3 regions of the Planococcus sp. TJ-201 genome follow, and region 2 is predicted to be linked to each of the others. Evidence: riboswitches for the same ligand, from Rfam matches in the RefSeq annotation. Region 2 holds a riboswitch; each other region holds the start of a gene.

Region 1 (5,702 bases), on a different contig from region 2:
TTCTTTCATGAAATTGGTCATGTCCTCGACTTCATCCCGGTCCGGGTTCGCCAGACAGATATCAATAACATGAGCGCCGTTTTTCACTTGCGCGCGGGCAATTTCAGAAGCTTCTTCAAACTGGCCATCCACAATCAGCCGCTTGAACTTGCGGGAACCAATGACGTTGGTACGTTCACCAATGAATAATGGACGCATGGTTTCATCGTACTGCAACGGTTCAATGCCGGAAACGACATGGCCGTGATCGACAGGATCCGGTTTTCTCGGAGGCAGACCTTCCATTGCTTCACGCACCGCTTGAATATGGGCTGGCGTCGTACCGCAACAGCCGCCCACTACGTTCAGCCAGCCTTTATCGGCAAAGCCCCGCAATTTTTTCGCCAGCGATTCCGGTATTTCGTGATAATGCCCTTCTTCATCCGGCAAGCCGGCGTTCGGGTAACAGCTGACATAGCCGTCCGACAGCTCAGACAGCGATCGGATGTGGTCTGTCATGAATTCCGGGCCGGTTGCACAGTTCAAGCCAACCGATAACGGTTTCACGTGCTCGATTGAAATGTAAAAGGCTTCGATGCTTTGGCCCGCAAGCGTAGTGCCCATCGGTTCAATCGTTCCTGACACCATGATCGGCAACTCGATTCCGGTTTCTTCAAAAGCTTGCTTGATTCCAATTGTTGCCGCTTTGACATTCAGCATGTCCTGGCTTGTTTCCAAGAGAATCAAATCTGCGCCGCCTTCGATTAAGGCTTTCGCCTGTACATAGAAATTTTCCAGCATTTCATCGAATGTGGCACCGCCTGTAACAGACAGCGTTTTTGTGGTCGGCCCGATAGCACCCGCCACAAAACGCGGCCATTCCGGCGTTGAAAAAGCAGCGGCTGCTTTTTTCGCAATTTCCACTCCACGCCGGTTGATTTCCGCCGCCTGGCTGCCGATCCCATACTCATCCAAAACAATCGGTGTGCCGCCAAAGGTATTGGTACAGAGAATATCGGCTCCCGCTTCGAGGTAAGCCGTGTGGACCCCTTCGATAACATCCGGACGGACAATATTCAAATACTCGTTGCAGCCGTCAAACTCTTCGCCTCCAAAATCTTCGGGAGAAAGATCGACGTTTTGAATCATCGTGCCCATGGCTCCGTCGATGATCAAGATTCTTTTTTCAAGTTGTTGTTCAATAAGATGTTTGGACATGGCTGCGATCGCTCTCTTTCTGTTGATCTAGTTGTCGAATGTAATGAATCAATTCCACGGTCATATCGTAACGGACAAACGGAGTTATGAGGTAAATGCCATGGAACAGCTCCGCTGCTGTATCAATCAATTCTTTTGCGATTTGGATGCCTTCTGCAGTGGCGCGGTCTTTGTCGTCGCCGCATGCGCGCATGCGTTCCAGTGCATCTTCCGACAGCTTGATGCCTGGCACTTCATTGTGCAGGAATTCCGCACTGCGGATGCTGGTCAGCGGCATCACACCAATGAAGATCGGCGTCTCCAAATGTTTTGTCGCTTCGTGAATTTCGATGATTTTCTCTTTTGTATAAACCGGCTGCGAGATGAAATAATCCGCACCGCTTTCGATTTTCTTATCAAGCCTTGCCACTGCTCGGTCCAAAACACGGACGTTCGGGTTAAATGCTGCCGCAACAGAGAAGTTGGCTTTTTTCCGCAACGGCTTGCCGGAAAATGAAATGCCTTCATTCAGCTTTTTAATCAATTGAATCAATTCCATGCTGGACACATCATAAACACTGGTAGCTCCCGGGAAGTCCCCGACTTTTGTTGGATCACCTGTTACGGCGAGTATATCATGGATCCCGAGCGCATCGAGCCCCATCAAATGCGACTGCAGGCCGATTAAGTTGCGGTCGCGGCATGTGATGTGAGCGAGCGCCCGAATGTTTTCCTTGTGTTTGAGGATGGAGCCCATCGCCATATTGCTGATGCGCGGCGATGCCAACGAATTGTCCGCCATTGTTACGGCATCGACACCGGCTTTATTTAAAGCGACGGATCCTTCTAAAAATTTAGCTGTATCCAAGTGGCGCGGCGTATCCAATTCCACGATAATGGTCCGTTCCATTTTGGCTTTTTCATGAAGCGGCTTAACTTCCAACGCTTCTGCTTCACGGATGACGATTGGTTTTCTTGCTGTTACTTCTTTATGGAAAATTGGCGGCAAGTTGCCGAGATGCTTTTTCACAGCTTCAATATGCTTCGGCGTTGTGCCGCAGCAGCCGCCGATCAAACGCACACCTTCTTCTCTTAATAACAAAGCGGCACGGCCAAAATAATCCGCTTCCGATTCATAGACGATTCGTCCGTCTTCTACATCAAGCAAGCTGGCGTTGGGATAAGCAGAAAGAAACGCTTTGTCAGGCAAAGTGACTTCTTCAAAAGCCTGGATGGTATGGTGAGGGCCAAGACGGCAGTTGACACCGACGATATCGGCTCCAAGTGCCTCCAATTGATGAAGGGCATCGTTCAGCGACATGCCATTTTGCAGGATGCCCGGCTCATGCATCGACACTTGGGCAATCAGCGGGGTATCGGTGATGCCTTTTAAATGCTTGACTGTTGCTGCCAACTCTTCAAAATCGTAATACGTTTCCAACAACAAGCCGTCCGGATCTCCAGCCAGCAAATGGATGGCTTGCTGGTCGACCATTGCAATAATCTCTTGCAATGTAGCATCGCTTTTCCGGATTCCGCGGATTCCCCCAATGGTTCCAAAAACAAATTGGCCACCCGGTGCTGCCGCTCGTTTAGCAATTCCAATAGCTGCTCTGTTAATATCTGCGACTTGCTCTTCCAGGCCGTAACGGGCCAGTTTCGCCGCATTCGCTCCGTATGTGTTGGTCTGGATGATATCCGCTCCGGCTTTAATATAGTCCTGATGAATCTTCTCAATGACTTCCGGGCGTTGCAAATTCAGTTCTTCGTTGCAATACTCAATGCCATAGGAATACAGCAATGTTCCCATGGCGCCATCCGCCGTCAATATTCTGGTCTTTAGTTCGTCTAATAAGCCCATCCTTCTCAACCTCCCATATATACAAAAAAAGCCTTCATGAAAAAGAAGGCTTTACGATATCAAACTCGTTCCTTTTCATCTGCCAGGCAATTGCTTGCCTGCTGGATTTAGCACCTGACCTTTCGGCTGGTTGCTGAAGCTTCATCGGGCCAGTCCCTCGACTTCTCTTGATAAGAATTCACTATTCTGTTTTAAGTATTCTAAATATGGTACCTGTATCTATGGAACAGGTCAAGGCAATCTGTCGAAAAACAATGAAATTTCTGTGTTATTCCGCAAAAACTTTGTGCTTTCAGAATTTTTTAGAATGTAGATGCATTTTTGGGATTAAATCGAATCTCTGACACATCAAACTTATACCAAGTAAATGTATTACCCTCTATCACCCAGCTGACCTCCATTTTTACGGGCATCTTCAATCCTTCTACCTGCTGATGCTCTTTGATAGTTCCGATGCAGAGCTGCCGTTGTGCATCTTTGGCACTGCCTTTATAGCGCAAAGCCTCCACTCTCAACAACTCACTTTGCTCATTGAAGAAATAGGTTGCTGATCCGGTCAAGCCCTCATACGTAATCGTTGCTTTCGCAGTGTGCACATCCACGAGCTCCCATTTGATAAATGGACTGAACACCGCTGCTGGATACCAAGCCAACTCCATCAAGTAGCGCTGCAGCGCAGACTCATTGGTCTTCTCATTGTCAGGAGTTTGTGACATTGGAAAGATGCTCACAAGTTTGATCCGCATACTGGCTTTGCCAGCAGTAAAGCTGTCTTTCCCCGTAATGAATAATCCCTTTCCCATTTTCATCTTTGCAGACCAGTAGAATGCAGGCGGGTCGGTAAAGCTCGTTTGTTCGGCTTCCGAGGCCATCCACTTTTTTTGCTCTGGCTTTTGTTTCATCCAACCAAGTTGCTTGAAGCTGACGCTCGCAATTTGTTCGTGACCGACAGCGCCAATTGCATAAAGCCAATTTTTCACAGGCAATGGAAGAGACTCTGTCATTTGTTCCGTTAGTTTGTCAGGAGCCGCAAGGTCAGAATGGATTACATGCTCATCTTTTTTCTCCACCGCAAACACTCCTTTTTGTTTCTTTACCTGTTTATACAGGCATTAAATCATTTTTAAATACTCACTGGACAAAAAGTCAAAAAGAGAGTATTTTTATAGCAAATAGATATATATCAAAAAGATATAAGGATGTGAATCCATGGCAAAAGAAAACCATACTCAATATGCCATACTCGGGCTGCTGACAACAGAATGCCGCACTGGCTATTCGATCAAGCAAATGATCGATACAAGCTTGAACCATTTTTGGAAAATCAGTTACGGACAAATTTATCCGACATTGAAACTGTTGGTAGATCAAGGGTATGCCACCGTGGAATCTCAAGTTCAGGAAGGCAGGCCGGACAAAAAAGAATACACGATTACTAACGAAGGCGAGCGTGCTCTAAAAGAATGGATCCAGCAGCCGATTCAGCAGCTGCCCGGTGAAAAAAATGAACTCCTGCTCAAGTTATTTTTCAGCGGAAACCAGGATGTTCAGGATACACTCAGTCATTTAGCAGATTTTCGTGAAAAACTGACCGGCCGCCTGAACACGTATAGAGCAATTCAAGAAATGATCAATACGCAATTGCGAGATCAAGCGGATGCCCCTTTTTGGCTTTTGACGCTGGATTACGGAATACGGACCACTTTGGCTGCAATCGAATGGTGTGATGAAGCAAACAAGACCTTAAGTCTATGAGGAGGAAAAACAATGAGCGCAAACGTCTTTCCCGGAAGATACACTGCTGAAAGCCACGAGGGAATCGTCGTCTTTGTTATCGGCATGCGAATCAACAAATGGAGAGCTGTGCATAAATGGCTGCCGGTCATGATGGCAATGGGGCCCATGATCAAAGAACTCGCAGTGCACAAAGAACTGGGTTGTCTGTCTTCTGAAAGTTTTTTCAAACCGCCCCTTACGTTCATGGTTCAGTATTGGCAATCGGAAGAACAATTGCATGCTTATTCGAAAGGGCAAAATCATCTGTCTGCTTGGAAAACGTTCAACAACAAAGCAAAAAACAATGACGCTGTCGGCATTTATCACGAAACCTACCTCATTTCTCCTGGCCAATCAGAGTCGATTTACGTTAATATGCCTGAGTTTGGCTTAGCCCGAGCGCTCGGAAAAACAGCGATTACGCCAGCTACTTCATCCGCTCGTCAACGACTCCAAAAGCAACATTAACTCCTTCACGCAATAATAAAACCCTGTCCAAAAAAATCCGGACAGGGTTTCAAACTAGTTAATAAGGTTTTATGTAAAAAGGCTTTGTAATTCTTTTATCGGCCGAACATCCGGCTGGCCTTCATAGCTGATGAACTCGATTTCCCCAATGCGCATGCCCGCATTGTATTCTCCGATGACGGTATCCAACAAAATAAAAGAAGCTGAAATAAACTCGTCTTCGTTATCTTCGGTAAAGCCTTTGATGTAGAGAACTAAATTCACTTCGTCGCTGTCTTTTTCAAACGTACAGAAAATATCATCCCACCCCAGTTCGATATCTCCGTATGCGATAGAAAACTCTTCCTCATGCGGTTGGCGAAAACCAATGATGGCAAAGCTGCCAAGAGTGGGTGCGTTGTCGACCAACTCAATGACGTCA
Region 2 (5,702 bases):
CAACCAACGCCAAGATTTCCCGGTCCAGCTCGAATTGCATTTTTAAACTGAAATGGTCCAATTGTTTTTGAAAATCAACTAAAAGCATGGGCTCATTCCCTCCCGATTCGTATGGCCGTTTTTTTGCGCCAATAATTGACCCAAGTGATCGCAGCGACTCCAAGAGAGGAAATAATCACTACCCAAAACAAGGCTTTTTCCATATCTCCTGCTTCATAGGCAAAGTAAATCGCTAATGGCACCGTTTCTGTCACCCCTGGAATATAGCCGGCAATCATCAAGGTTGCCCCAAACTCGCCGATGCCGCGTGCAAAAGCAAGAATCAGACCTGCCAGAATGCCCGACCAGGCCAGCGGAAACGTGATAGTCCGAAAGATGCGCCATTCAGAGACGCCCATTGTCCGTGCCACATTCTCCCAGCGAGGATCTACTTTTTCATAAGCTGCAAGGACACTTTGGTACATCAGCGGCAACGAAACAACAAATGAAGCTATGGCCGCACCGATCCAGGTAAAAACAACACGGAACCCAAACCATTGTTCCAGTAAGATGCCGAGCGGACCATTAGCGCCGAACAAAACAATCAAACCAAAGCCAATGACCGTCGGGGGCAAAACCAATGGCAGCAGTATTAGGGCTTCCACAAAGCTTTTGCCGAAAAAGTCGCGCCTGTTCATCAATCGTGCCAGAGCCAGGCTGACCAAAAACACAAAAAATGTGGAAATAACGGCAACTCTCAACGATAACCATAGCGGAGACAGATCATAGGGCATCATGGTATTCCTCCGTTTGGCGCCAAAAATCCGTACTCTTTAAGAACTGCCTGGCCTTTTGGACCAGTGACAAAATCCAAAAAGGCTTCTGCGGCGGGCTGTTTTTGGGAAGCCGCTACGACAGCACCTGGATAAACAACAGGATCGGTCTGTCCAGGCACTTCGAGCATCCCGGTTATTTCCTGGGAAATAACCGCATCGGAGGAATAGATGACGCCGAGTTCAGCGTTTCCGCTCTCGATATAAGTCACCACTTGCCTTGCATCTTTGGCATAGACAAGGCGGCCTTCAAGCGGCTGCCATAAATTTTGGTTGGCCAGCGCCTGCTTCGTATAATTTCCTAGTGGTACACTATCAGGTTCTCCAACTGCAATGGTTTCTTCTGCACTCATTAATGTTTCCACAAAATCGGCTGTTTCCGGAAACTTTTCGAGCGAAGCCAGGACCAGCCGATTTTCAGCGAAAGATACAATGCTGTCTGATTCGACAAGCTGCTGCGATTGGAGCAAATTCATATCGTTTTCACTGGCAGACAAAAACAGATCCGCTGGCGCCCCTTGCTCGATCTGGCTCCGCAGTTTGCTGGATGATCCATAATTAAAGTTCAGTTCAATATCGGGCTCTGCCTTTTGAAATTCCTCTTCCATCTTCCCCATTACTTCCGTCAAGCTGGAAGCTGTTGAAACCAACAGCTCCCCATCGCTTGCCGAAGTGTTGCTGCAACCGCTCATGAAGAGCGTCAAACTTATAAGACCGATCATTTTTTTCATTTGGAGGACTCCTCATTTATTTCAAGTAACGTTTATTTCCGATGACCAAAATTCTCTACGTCTTTCTAGTATAACGCCAGCGAGAGAGAAGCTGAATAATTTTCCGAATAATCTTGTAAGAAGCGGAGAGATTAGGTAAAATGAGGCAAGCAAAAAATTAAATACTGCACCATCCTTATCAAGAGAGGCAGAGGGAAATGGCCCGACGACGCCCGGCAACCGCCAGTTCACGAACTGGAATGGTGCCAAATTCAGCAGAACCTAGAAGTTCTGAAAGATGAGGAAGAGAAATTCACCAACAGACAGCCACTCTTCCACTTTTCAGCGGAGGAGTTTTATTAATTTTAGGGAGTGATTGCATGAAATTGAGCAAAGCCGAACGGATTAAACGAACACGGGTCCCTGTAGTGAATCCTGCGCTGGCTGAACGCCTGCCGCCTGGACAAGTCTTGACCGAGCGCTTTCCTGTTCTGCACGAAGGCGAAGTGCCAGAATACGACATGGCTACATGGACATTGAAAATCTTTGGGCAGGTCGACAAGGAAGTCACCTTGCATTACGCTGACTTGTTGAAATTGCCGCAAACGACTGTGACCCGCGACATCCACTGCGTGACACGCTGGTCCCGCTTCGACAATACGTTCACCGGCGTCCGCTTTATCGACTTGATGAAAGAATTGGGCGTTACGCCAAAAAGCGGCTACGTCATGCTTCACGGCGATTATGACTACACGACCAATGTTGCTCTGTCAGACCTTGACCGTGAGGACGTGCTGCTCGCCCATTCTCTTGACGGCGAGCCCTTGACGGCCAAGCACGGCTACCCGCTGCGTTTTGTAGTGCCCCAATTGTATTTTTGGAAAAGCGTCAAATGGGTCCGCGGTATCGAGTTTATCGATGAAAATCAGCCGGGCTTTTGGGAACAGAACGGCTTTCACATGAACGGCGATCCGTTCCAGGAAGAACGTTTTTCCGGTGAAGATTTGGAAATTCCGGATGACGAATGGGAGAAAAAAGATTTCGACTGATTCCAAAGATTATTCCCCATGAAAGTTGTTTACCCACAAAGAACCCGAGGAATCAGAAATGATCCCTCGGGTTCTTTGTGGAAACGAGCTATTTAGCCAATCCTTCTTTTTCCATCACACTTTCAATTTCTTTGATGGCGTCTTCTTCGTCTACTCCCACAATACTCACTTTAAACTCGGAACCGTAAGCAATCCCCAAGGACATCACCCCTAAAATAGACTTTAAATCCACCGTCCTTTCCTTATGAAGCAAATTTACTTGTGAATCGAATTTATTTGCCAGACTTACCAGAATGGCAGCTGGACGTGCATGAATTCCTGCCTCGTCTGTAAGTGTAAATTGTTTTTCCACCATAATGCTTCATCTCCTTTTTTCGTCGAATATCTATTGAATTCAAAAGGCGATCACTTTCATAAACTCTTCGTAGGTTCTGGCTTTGATCAGCCTTTCAACCAGTGCGCTGTTATGAATGATTCTGCCAAGTACATCGTACATAAACTGCAAATCTTCCCGGCTGTCTTCCATAACATTCAGCAGACAGACAAATTGAACTGGCTTATCTTTCCATATAACAGGTTTTTTCAGCGTACAAACCGTTAAAAAAGTCGTTTTGGAATGCGGTGTGATGGGATGTGGTATGGCCACTAAATTGCCAAAGGAAGTCGGTGCGGCTCTTTCGCGCTCGTATATCGCCTTCAGGCAGCCTTCGTCTACCAATCCACGTTCGAACAGTCTTTCGGTTAAGAATTCAAGAATTTCTTCTTTTGAGCGCAGCTCTTTTCCGAGAAACATTAAGTCTTTTTGAAAATATGAAGTAATGTTTTGCCGATCCTTTAAAATGAACTTTTCAATTTTTCGAATGTCCGCCTCTCCCAAAATCGCATTGACGACAATTACGGGGATGTCCAATTCTTCCTGTATCGGAATCGAACTGATAATAAAATCAATGCCATCCAACTTATACTGTCCGAGCTTGTAATATTCGGTTGTGCCGGCTACATCTAGGCTATCGCCAAACTGAGACTTTAGTTTATAGTAAATCAATTGGGCTGTTCCCAATCCTGAAGCACAGACAATCAAGCATTTTTTCGGGACAATTTCAGATTTTCTACGCTCAATAGCAGCCGCAATGTGGAGGGCTAAATAGCCGATTTCGTTTTCATCAATGACTGATCCAATTGCCTTGTTTATGGCCAATCCCGCGATAATACCGGCTTCGAATGCCACGGGATAATTTGACTTAATGTCCTGCAACATTGGATTTCGAATGTTCATACCATATTTGTAGCGGTTTACAGCGGGTTTTAAATGAAGGCTCAAGGCGAGAATCAATTCTTGATCATCCAGAATGCCTAAATTGAGCTTTAATTCGATGCTTTCCAAAGCCCTTCTCACCAGCTCTGAAATCTCTTTTTGGATTACTTGTTTGACCACTTTTTCACCTGCTGCCGGATGCGCAGCTATTTTGGTGCCAAGTAAATGCATAGCAATATAAGCTACTTCCTCCAACGGAAACTCAACAGCAAACTTCTCCTGCACCTTGCTTACAATCTTTTCAGCTACTTTATATTCTCTTTGCTTTATTATTTCATCAACGTCTGCTGGGAATAACGTAACGTTATAGCCTTCTTTTAGCCGTTTATAGGCGATGGCCAAATGAATCACTAAATTGTTGATAGCAATGTCAGATACAAACACCTCATTTTCTTGAATTTGCTCCATGACAAGTGCAAAGATGACATCCAGTTCCTCTTGAGACAAGGAAGCAAAATGAGGTTTGAATAATTCATTGATCGGTTCTTCACGGACAAATACATATTCCGCTATACAGAAACGGCGCTTCAGCTCATTTGCGTGAACCCGCAACCCGTAGTTTGGGCGCGCTTCCAAACGAATGTCATAATCCGACAGCATCTTTTTCACATGGATTAAATCATTTTGAAGAGTCGACTTGCTAATGTACATTTCATCTGCCAATTCTTCCAGTTTGATATACCCATCACTTAACAGAAATCGTTTCATCAAATAAGCAATCCGTTCTTCGGGCATCTTTGGAATAAGGGTTTCCATTTCCGTATCATTCAGGGCAAGCTTTTTTATATAACTGCGAAAAAGCGGCTCTTCTATGATGCGTAATTTGTAGCCTTGTCCCATAATCGAATAGATGGAAGCTCCTTGTCCCCCCAACAGCGAATTCAAACCTTTGACGTCTTCCCGTATGGTCCGTGCTGAAACCTGGTTGATTGCCGCCAAATACTTGCCTGTAACCGGCGTTTCCGCCGCCATCAATTCACGAAAAATCGTTTTCATTCTTGAGGTCAACATATCGCCACTTCTCCTTACAGCTGCTTACTTGAACAATAGAATCCAATACTTTATTTTCATTATAACTGAAATTTAAATAATTAATTAATTTGAAATTTTTAAAGAAATTGTTTTTCAAATTGCGGCAAGTACTCTTTATGTGCTTCCAGCATTTCATCCAGAATTTGTTTTGCTACAGTGTCGGATGGGACAAGCGGGTTGATCGCCATTGCCAGCAAAGCCGCATGGTAGCTCCCCGTCACTGCAGCTTCAGCAGCCAGCCGCTCAAATGATTTGATTTGTTGAACCAATCCGTTGACTGCAACAGGTAATTCACCTATTTGGATTGGCTCTGGTCCGTTATTGGTGATAATGCAGCTGATCTCCACAGCCGAATCAGCTGAGAGATTGGAAATCGCCCCGTTATTCCGTACATTAACCACTTGGATATCCCGTTTATTGTTGTAAATGGAGTCAATCAAGTTACAAGCGGCATCACTGTAAAACGCTCCTCCCCGCTCTTCCAATTGCTTTGGCTTGTCTGCCAAGTTCTCATTGCTGTATAGTGCGAACAGTTCTTTTTCCAACTGCTGCACTACTTCCGCACGCGTCCCGTTTTCCTGCAGAGCTTGCTGCTCCTGCGCAAGCATTTTCTGCGTCTGGTAGTAATAGCGATGATACGGACATGGCAACAGGTTTAACGCTTGAATAAAATCTTTATCCCAGCCGACATCAACAATGTTTTTCATTGTCATCGCTGTCCCGCTTGTCAGCTCTTCCAATACTTTTCCCATCATGGCTGTGCCATCTAAATAAACTTCCAGCC
Region 3 (5,702 bases), on a different contig from region 2:
CCGCTTTATTAAAGCGCTTACATAAAATTATAATGAAAAGAAGTTGGAGATACATTATACTGAGTGTACATATTTTTTATCGAAATATTTAGAATATATATACCAAGGGGCGCATTTATGATTACAAGACAGCTAGCAGAAGAAATTGTCGAACAAACCATGATCCGCCTGAACCGCAATTTGAACGTCATGGATCCCAATGGCATGATTTTGGCGTCAGGTGAAGCGGAACGGATTGAAAAAATTCATGAAGGTGCAGTGCACGTTGCCAAAAGCGGCGAAACCCTCTCCATCACAGAAGCCAATTTGGCGGAATGGCACGGTGTAAAACCTGGCATCAATATGCCGATCCATTTTCAAGGAAAACTGGTCGGCGTCATCGGAATCACCGGCAATCCGGAAGAATTAAAAGAAATTTCTACACTGGTTCAACTGACCACTGAAATGATGGTCCACCAGTCGCTCATCACCTCCCACATCGAATGGAACCGCAAGCGCAATGAGTTGATTTTCGAAGAACTGACAAGCGGCAAACCTTTGTCTGCGGCTGTTCGTGAACGGATTTTCCAAATGGGGTTCGAAAACAAAATGTCTTTTGTCACACTGCTGATTGAATTGAAAAAGCCGCCTTCTCCTTCCCACCGGATCATCGAACAGCTGGAAGGGCATTTTCAAAACCAAACTGTCGTCGCTGGACACTCGCAGCTGAATGAGATTTTCCTGTTGGTGGCGAATGAAGAGCCATCCCTAATGGAAGAAGAACTGTACAATTTACTTCATTTTCTGCAGAAAAGTGCCCCTGGAAGAATCGGAGTCGGCGTAGCCGTCGACAGCATTTTTGATATCCGAACATCTTATTTGGCCGCGCGCAATGCCTTGGACTTTGGCACCCCCGGCCAGCAGCTGATTTATTTTGAAGACGTGGAATTGATGGCGCTTCTAAAGCGGAATTCTCAAGATGAACTCGCCAAATTCACTGGCAGAATCTTAGCGGGTTTGAGTGAACCTTTATGCGAAACACTGACAGCATACTTTGCCGCTAATCAAAGCCATGCAGAAACTGCTGCCCGGTTAAAGATTCATCGCCACACCCTAAGCTATCGCCTGAAAAAGATTCTGGACATTACTGGGTTGGACCCATCTGAATTCCAGGACGCGGTTGTTTTGCATTTAGCATTAGCTATTCGGGTCTAAAATTTTGTTTTGCCGTGCTCTAGAATGCACAGCATTTGTACAGGAATTTCTGCGCTGCCACCTAATATTATCCAATAGACTCTTTGAACTGGAGGAATGGCTGACATGAAAATGAAAACCCGACTCAAATCGAAATTGTCCCGGACGTTTTCCAGCAATTTCACGACTGCCTACCAGAAATTCACCATGAGCCATATGACAGAAAACAACAGCTTGCCTGAAGCCGTGTTGCCAAAACCATTGGACCAATGCAAAGTAGCACTGGTTTCAACTGCCGGTGTCCACCTAAAATCAGACGAACCGTTTGATGTGGACAATCCAGCGGGAGATCCTTCATTTCGGATCGTCCCGGCAGATGCCGCAGAGCAGGAGTTGACAGTGACGCACCTTTACTTCGACACAAAGTTCGCCAAAGCCGATCCGTCCATCGTCTTCCCGCTCCACCAGTTAAAGGACGCTGCAGTCGATGAAAAAATTGGGGGTGTTTCGGACATCCACATTGGATTGAACGGCGGCATCTTGGACACGATGACAGCCGAGAAAGATTTCATTCCCAAAGTGGTCGAATTGTTCCATAACGAAGGGATTGACGCCGCGCTCTTGGTGCCTGGCTGAGGATCTTGCCATAACGTGCTTGGGCTGTATGCCCGGGCTTTAGAAGCTTCACATATCCCAACCGCCATGGTCACTTTGTTCCCGGAAATTACCGACAAAGTCGGTGCTCCCCGCACCCTCCACGTCCCCTTTAAAATGGGACGCCCATGCGGCGAACCTTTCGACTTTGATACGCGAAAAAGAGTGGTGGACCAATTGCTGGAGCTGTTGGCACTGTCTTCGGGGACTCGGGCAATTTATCAGGAAAAGCGATAGAAACAACGGAGGCAGATCAATATGAATGAAACAAAAGAGGTTTTAGATCCAGGTCCTTTCTTTCACGGGACAAAAGCGGAATTGAAGATTGGGGATTTATTGCAGGCGCAGCATCCGTCCAATTACCAGAACAAAAAATCCAATTACATCTATTTCACGGCAACATTGGAAGCCGCCAAATGGGGTGCCGAACTAGCGGATTCTACTGCCAAAGAGAGAATTTACCTTGTAGAACCAGTAGGTGATTTTGAGAATGATCCGAATTTAACCAACAAAAGATTTCCAGGCAATCCAACACGCTCTTACCGTTCCCAATTGCCTCTCAAAGTAATCGCAGAGCTCGGTGCCTGGGAACGGCATACTGATGAACAACTTAGCACCATGCGGGCATCGTTAAAGGCGTTGCGTGAACAAGGAAAGGCCATCATCATTGATTGAATTTTTTACAATAGAAAAAACAGGATGTACATTTTCTTGCATTTATCTGGAAATTGCTTTATTGTGTAACACATCGACAAACCATTAACTTAATAATCTATTTCTTATCAAGAGAGACGGAGGGATTTGGCCCTGTGATGTCTCAGCAACCATTCTGTTACAGGATAAGGTGCTACTTCCAATAGGTGTTAGAGCCTAGAAGATAAGAAGAATGCATTTCCATACATGGGGCTTTCTTCTTTTTGAAGAAAGTCCCATTTTTTATTTGGGAAGATCGCACGTTAACTAAAAACTAAAAACCGAAAGTGGGAATGCAACATGGCCAATCCAATCACCGATCCAACGAAACGAGTCAATAAAGCGCCCTTCAAAGCAGATCACGTAGGAAGCTTGCTCCGCCCGGAAAGCATCCATCAGGCAAGAAAAGAGTTTAAAGATGGCCGCATTACGGCAGAACAATTAAGAGCCATCGAAACAACTGAAATCAAGCACATCGTCGACAAGCAAATTGAAGTCGGCCTGAAAGCTGTGACAGACGGCGAATTTCGCCGCACCTTCTGGCACACTGATTTCATGGCAGAGATTCACGGATTTGAAGGATACACGCCCGAAAAAGGCTATCAATTCAAAAATGTAGAAACGGAAGCTTATGATGTCCGCAATACCGGCAAAGCCGCCTTCAATGAAAATCACCCATTCATCCAAGACTTCATTGAATTTAAAGAAATCGTTGGGGGCCGTGCTATTCCGAAGCTGACCATTCCAAGCCCAAACCAATTTTTCAACCAAGGCATTCGCAATGAGCGCATTTATCCGGATCTTGAAGATTATGCAACAGACATCATCCAAGTTTACCGCGATGCCTTCCAAGCATTCTACGCTGCAGGTGCCCGCTATATTCAAATTGACGATGTCTATATTGCAGGATTGTCATCACCCGACATTCCGTTCAATGACGGACAATACAACCGGGATTACTTGATCGACCTGGCATTGCGCGTTACCAACGCCGTTTTGAAAGATCAGCCAGAAGATTTGGCGATCACGACCCACCTATGCCGCGGCAACTATCAATCCGATTGGGCATTTGAAGGCAGCTACGCGCTCATTGCGCCAACACTTTTCGCCAAAGAACAAGTCGATGGCTTTTTCCTGGAGTACGACGACGAACGTTCCGGCAGCTTCCACCCGCTGGAACATATCCCAGCCGGCGGTCCGCGCGTGGTGCTTGGTGTCTTCACTTCGAAAAACGGCGAACTTGAAGACAAAGAAACCATCAAAGCTCGCGTCGCAGAAGCAGCTCAATACATCCCTATCGAACAGCTCTGCATCAGCCCACAATGCGGATTTGCTTCCACCCACCACGGCAATATCCTTACCGAACAACAACAATGGGACAAACTGCGGTATATCGTGGAAGTTTCTGAAGAAATTTTTGGGGAGTGACTTGGAAAGCCCAACGCAGTCTTTGCGTTGGGCTTTTTTCGGTTGATTTACTTCATTTACGTTCTTAAAAGTATAAAATAGGTGTTCTGCTTCAGCTCACTGTCCAACTCAGTTGCCGATTCTCAATGCCCCATCTTTATTCTGTAATACAGCTAAAATACTCAACGCAGCGAGAAGGCTCGTCTTCGGGTTGCTCGGCATCGGATTGTTTTCCACTTGCAGCTGCAGTTTCCCGAAGTCCCCTTCTGCTTCAATTGTGTGCGTATTCCGTTCCATAGCCGGGTCGACAATGATGCGCACTGTCGTTTTCTCGATACCGATTCCCGCAAGTGCGAGTGTCATCGCGACGTTGACGTTTTTCGGGAATTTTTCAACGGCTTCATCTGCAGAACCTTCAAATAGTACTTTCTCTTGCTCTGCTTGAATCCCAAGCGATGCGGGTGATTTCCGTGTCGTAAGCTGAACCCGCTCCAAGCCACCAGCTGCTTTCGCCGATTGCAGGATGTCCAGTCCACCAATTGCACCGGAAGGCAGGAAAACTTGTGTTCCGCTAGACTCAGCCATAGCTTTAACATCAGTCAGAAGAGCGGCATCTTTAAAGACGCCGATACTGCTGACGACGAGGTCTTTTTGATGGGCAACGATCTCTTTCACGTAAAGATGAGCAGCTTCCACAGTCGCTGCCTCCACGACGAGATCGATCGGCGTCTCTAAGAATTTGTGAATATCTGTATGGAAATCGACCCCAAACTGTTCCTGCAAACGGCGGCCCGCTTTCTGGTTGCGGCCAAAAACTGCCGTTATTCTTCTTTCTTTGGCTACGTTGTTGGTATTCACCTGTTCCAATAAATACGTGGCGATATTTCCTGTGCCGATGATTCCGATGTTCATCGTTTAGCCTCCTCATTTAAATAGGTATAGTCTACCGAATGTTGGATACTTACCTATACCCTAAAAAGCGATACTTGATGAAGATTCATTTTGGCAGACGACTTCTTCTAAATTTGCTCTACTAAAATAGCAATAAAAGGATTATATTTAATAATTAGAGTGAAAAAGATCAGCTGGGCAACTACAGAAAAGAGGAAGAGAATGAGTATGCCATCTACAAAACGAAAAGCAAATAAAGGAAAATTAGTTTTACGGGCACTGGCCATTATCATTGGTGCGTTTGTTACTGCATATGGCCTTGAAGCTGTCTTGATTCCGAATAACGTATCAGATGGCGGCATCACGGGCATCAGCATTGTTGGCTCCCAATTATTCGGCATGCCACTGGGCGTGCTGATTGCAGTCTTGAATATTCCCTTTGTCTATTTAGGATATAAGCAAATCGGGAAAAGCTTCGCCATTTACTCCACTATTGGCATTGCTTCCCTCGCCTATGCGACGACTCTCATGCACCATATCCCGCCTATTATTGAGGGCGACACTTTATTGATTACCGTTATTGGCGGAATCATCATCGGTTTTGGCATGGGGGTTGCGCTGCGAAACGGCGGTGCGCTTGACGGCATCGACATGCTAGCCGTGCTGCTGTCACGCAAATTGCCATTCGGGACAAGTGACATGATCTTGTTCCTGAACATATTCGTCTTTATCATCGTTTCCTTCGTCTTCGGCTTGCAAGGCGCGTTCCTTTCCGGAATTGCTTATTTTATCGCATCCAAAGTGATTCATCTGGTCGAAGAAGGATTCAGTGGCTCGAAGACGTATAAAATTATTTCGCGGGAACCGGAACTTCTCGTCCAAAC

Evidence for each region. Region 2 has a riboswitch for S-adenosylmethionine ahead of AC4EG4_RS10005 (sulfite oxidase-like oxidoreductase). Riboswitches for the same ligand answer to the same signal wherever they lie in the genome.
Region 1: linked by a shared signal. The riboswitch ahead of AC4EG4_RS10930 (bifunctional homocysteine S-methyltransferase/methylenetetrahydrofolate reductase) and the one ahead of AC4EG4_RS10005 (sulfite oxidase-like oxidoreductase) in region 2 are both predicted to bind S-adenosylmethionine.
Region 3: linked by a shared signal. The riboswitch ahead of AC4EG4_RS11615 (5-methyltetrahydropteroyltriglutamate--homocysteine S-methyltransferase) and the one ahead of AC4EG4_RS10005 (sulfite oxidase-like oxidoreductase) in region 2 are both predicted to bind S-adenosylmethionine.

What each region holds. Positions count from the first base shown of each region.
Region 1 covers NZ_JBZDOG010000004.1:50,586-56,287, reverse strand. The annotation lists gene metH (methionine synthase) at 1-1,197, opposite strand, end outside; gene AC4EG4_RS10930 (bifunctional homocysteine S-methyltransferase/methylenetetrahydrofolate reductase) at 1,178-3,037, opposite strand; SAM riboswitch class I at 3,110-3,214, opposite strand; gene AC4EG4_RS10925 (DUF6920 family protein) at 3,340-4,107, opposite strand; gene AC4EG4_RS10920 (PadR family transcriptional regulator) at 4,247-4,792, shown strand; gene AC4EG4_RS10915 (DUF4188 domain-containing protein) at 4,805-5,281, shown strand; gene AC4EG4_RS10910 (hypothetical protein) at 5,351-5,702, opposite strand, start outside.
Region 2 covers NZ_JBZDOG010000003.1:334,470-340,171, reverse strand. The annotation lists gene AC4EG4_RS10020 (ATP-binding cassette domain-containing protein) at 1-88, opposite strand, end outside; gene modB (molybdate ABC transporter permease subunit) at 93-776, opposite strand; gene modA (molybdate ABC transporter substrate-binding protein) at 773-1,543, opposite strand; SAM riboswitch class I at 1,716-1,827, shown strand; gene AC4EG4_RS10005 (sulfite oxidase-like oxidoreductase) at 1,909-2,571, shown strand; gene AC4EG4_RS10000 (phosphocarrier protein HPr) at 2,660-2,926, opposite strand; gene AC4EG4_RS09995 (BglG family transcription antiterminator) at 2,966-4,897, opposite strand; gene AC4EG4_RS09990 (6-phospho-beta-glucosidase) at 4,996-5,702, opposite strand, start outside.
Region 3 covers NZ_JBZDOG010000004.1:202,234-207,935, reverse strand. The annotation lists gene AC4EG4_RS11635 (CdaR family transcriptional regulator) at 118-1,194, shown strand; gene AC4EG4_RS11630 (glycine/sarcosine/betaine reductase selenoprotein B family protein) at 1,300-1,809, shown strand; gene AC4EG4_RS11625 (hypothetical protein) at 1,825-2,064, shown strand; gene arr (NAD(+)--rifampin ADP-ribosyltransferase) at 2,086-2,502, shown strand; SAM riboswitch class I at 2,604-2,711, shown strand; gene AC4EG4_RS11615 (5-methyltetrahydropteroyltriglutamate--homocysteine S-methyltransferase) at 2,821-3,948, shown strand; gene nadX (aspartate dehydrogenase) at 4,057-4,839, opposite strand; gene AC4EG4_RS11605 (YitT family protein) at 5,041-5,702, shown strand, end outside.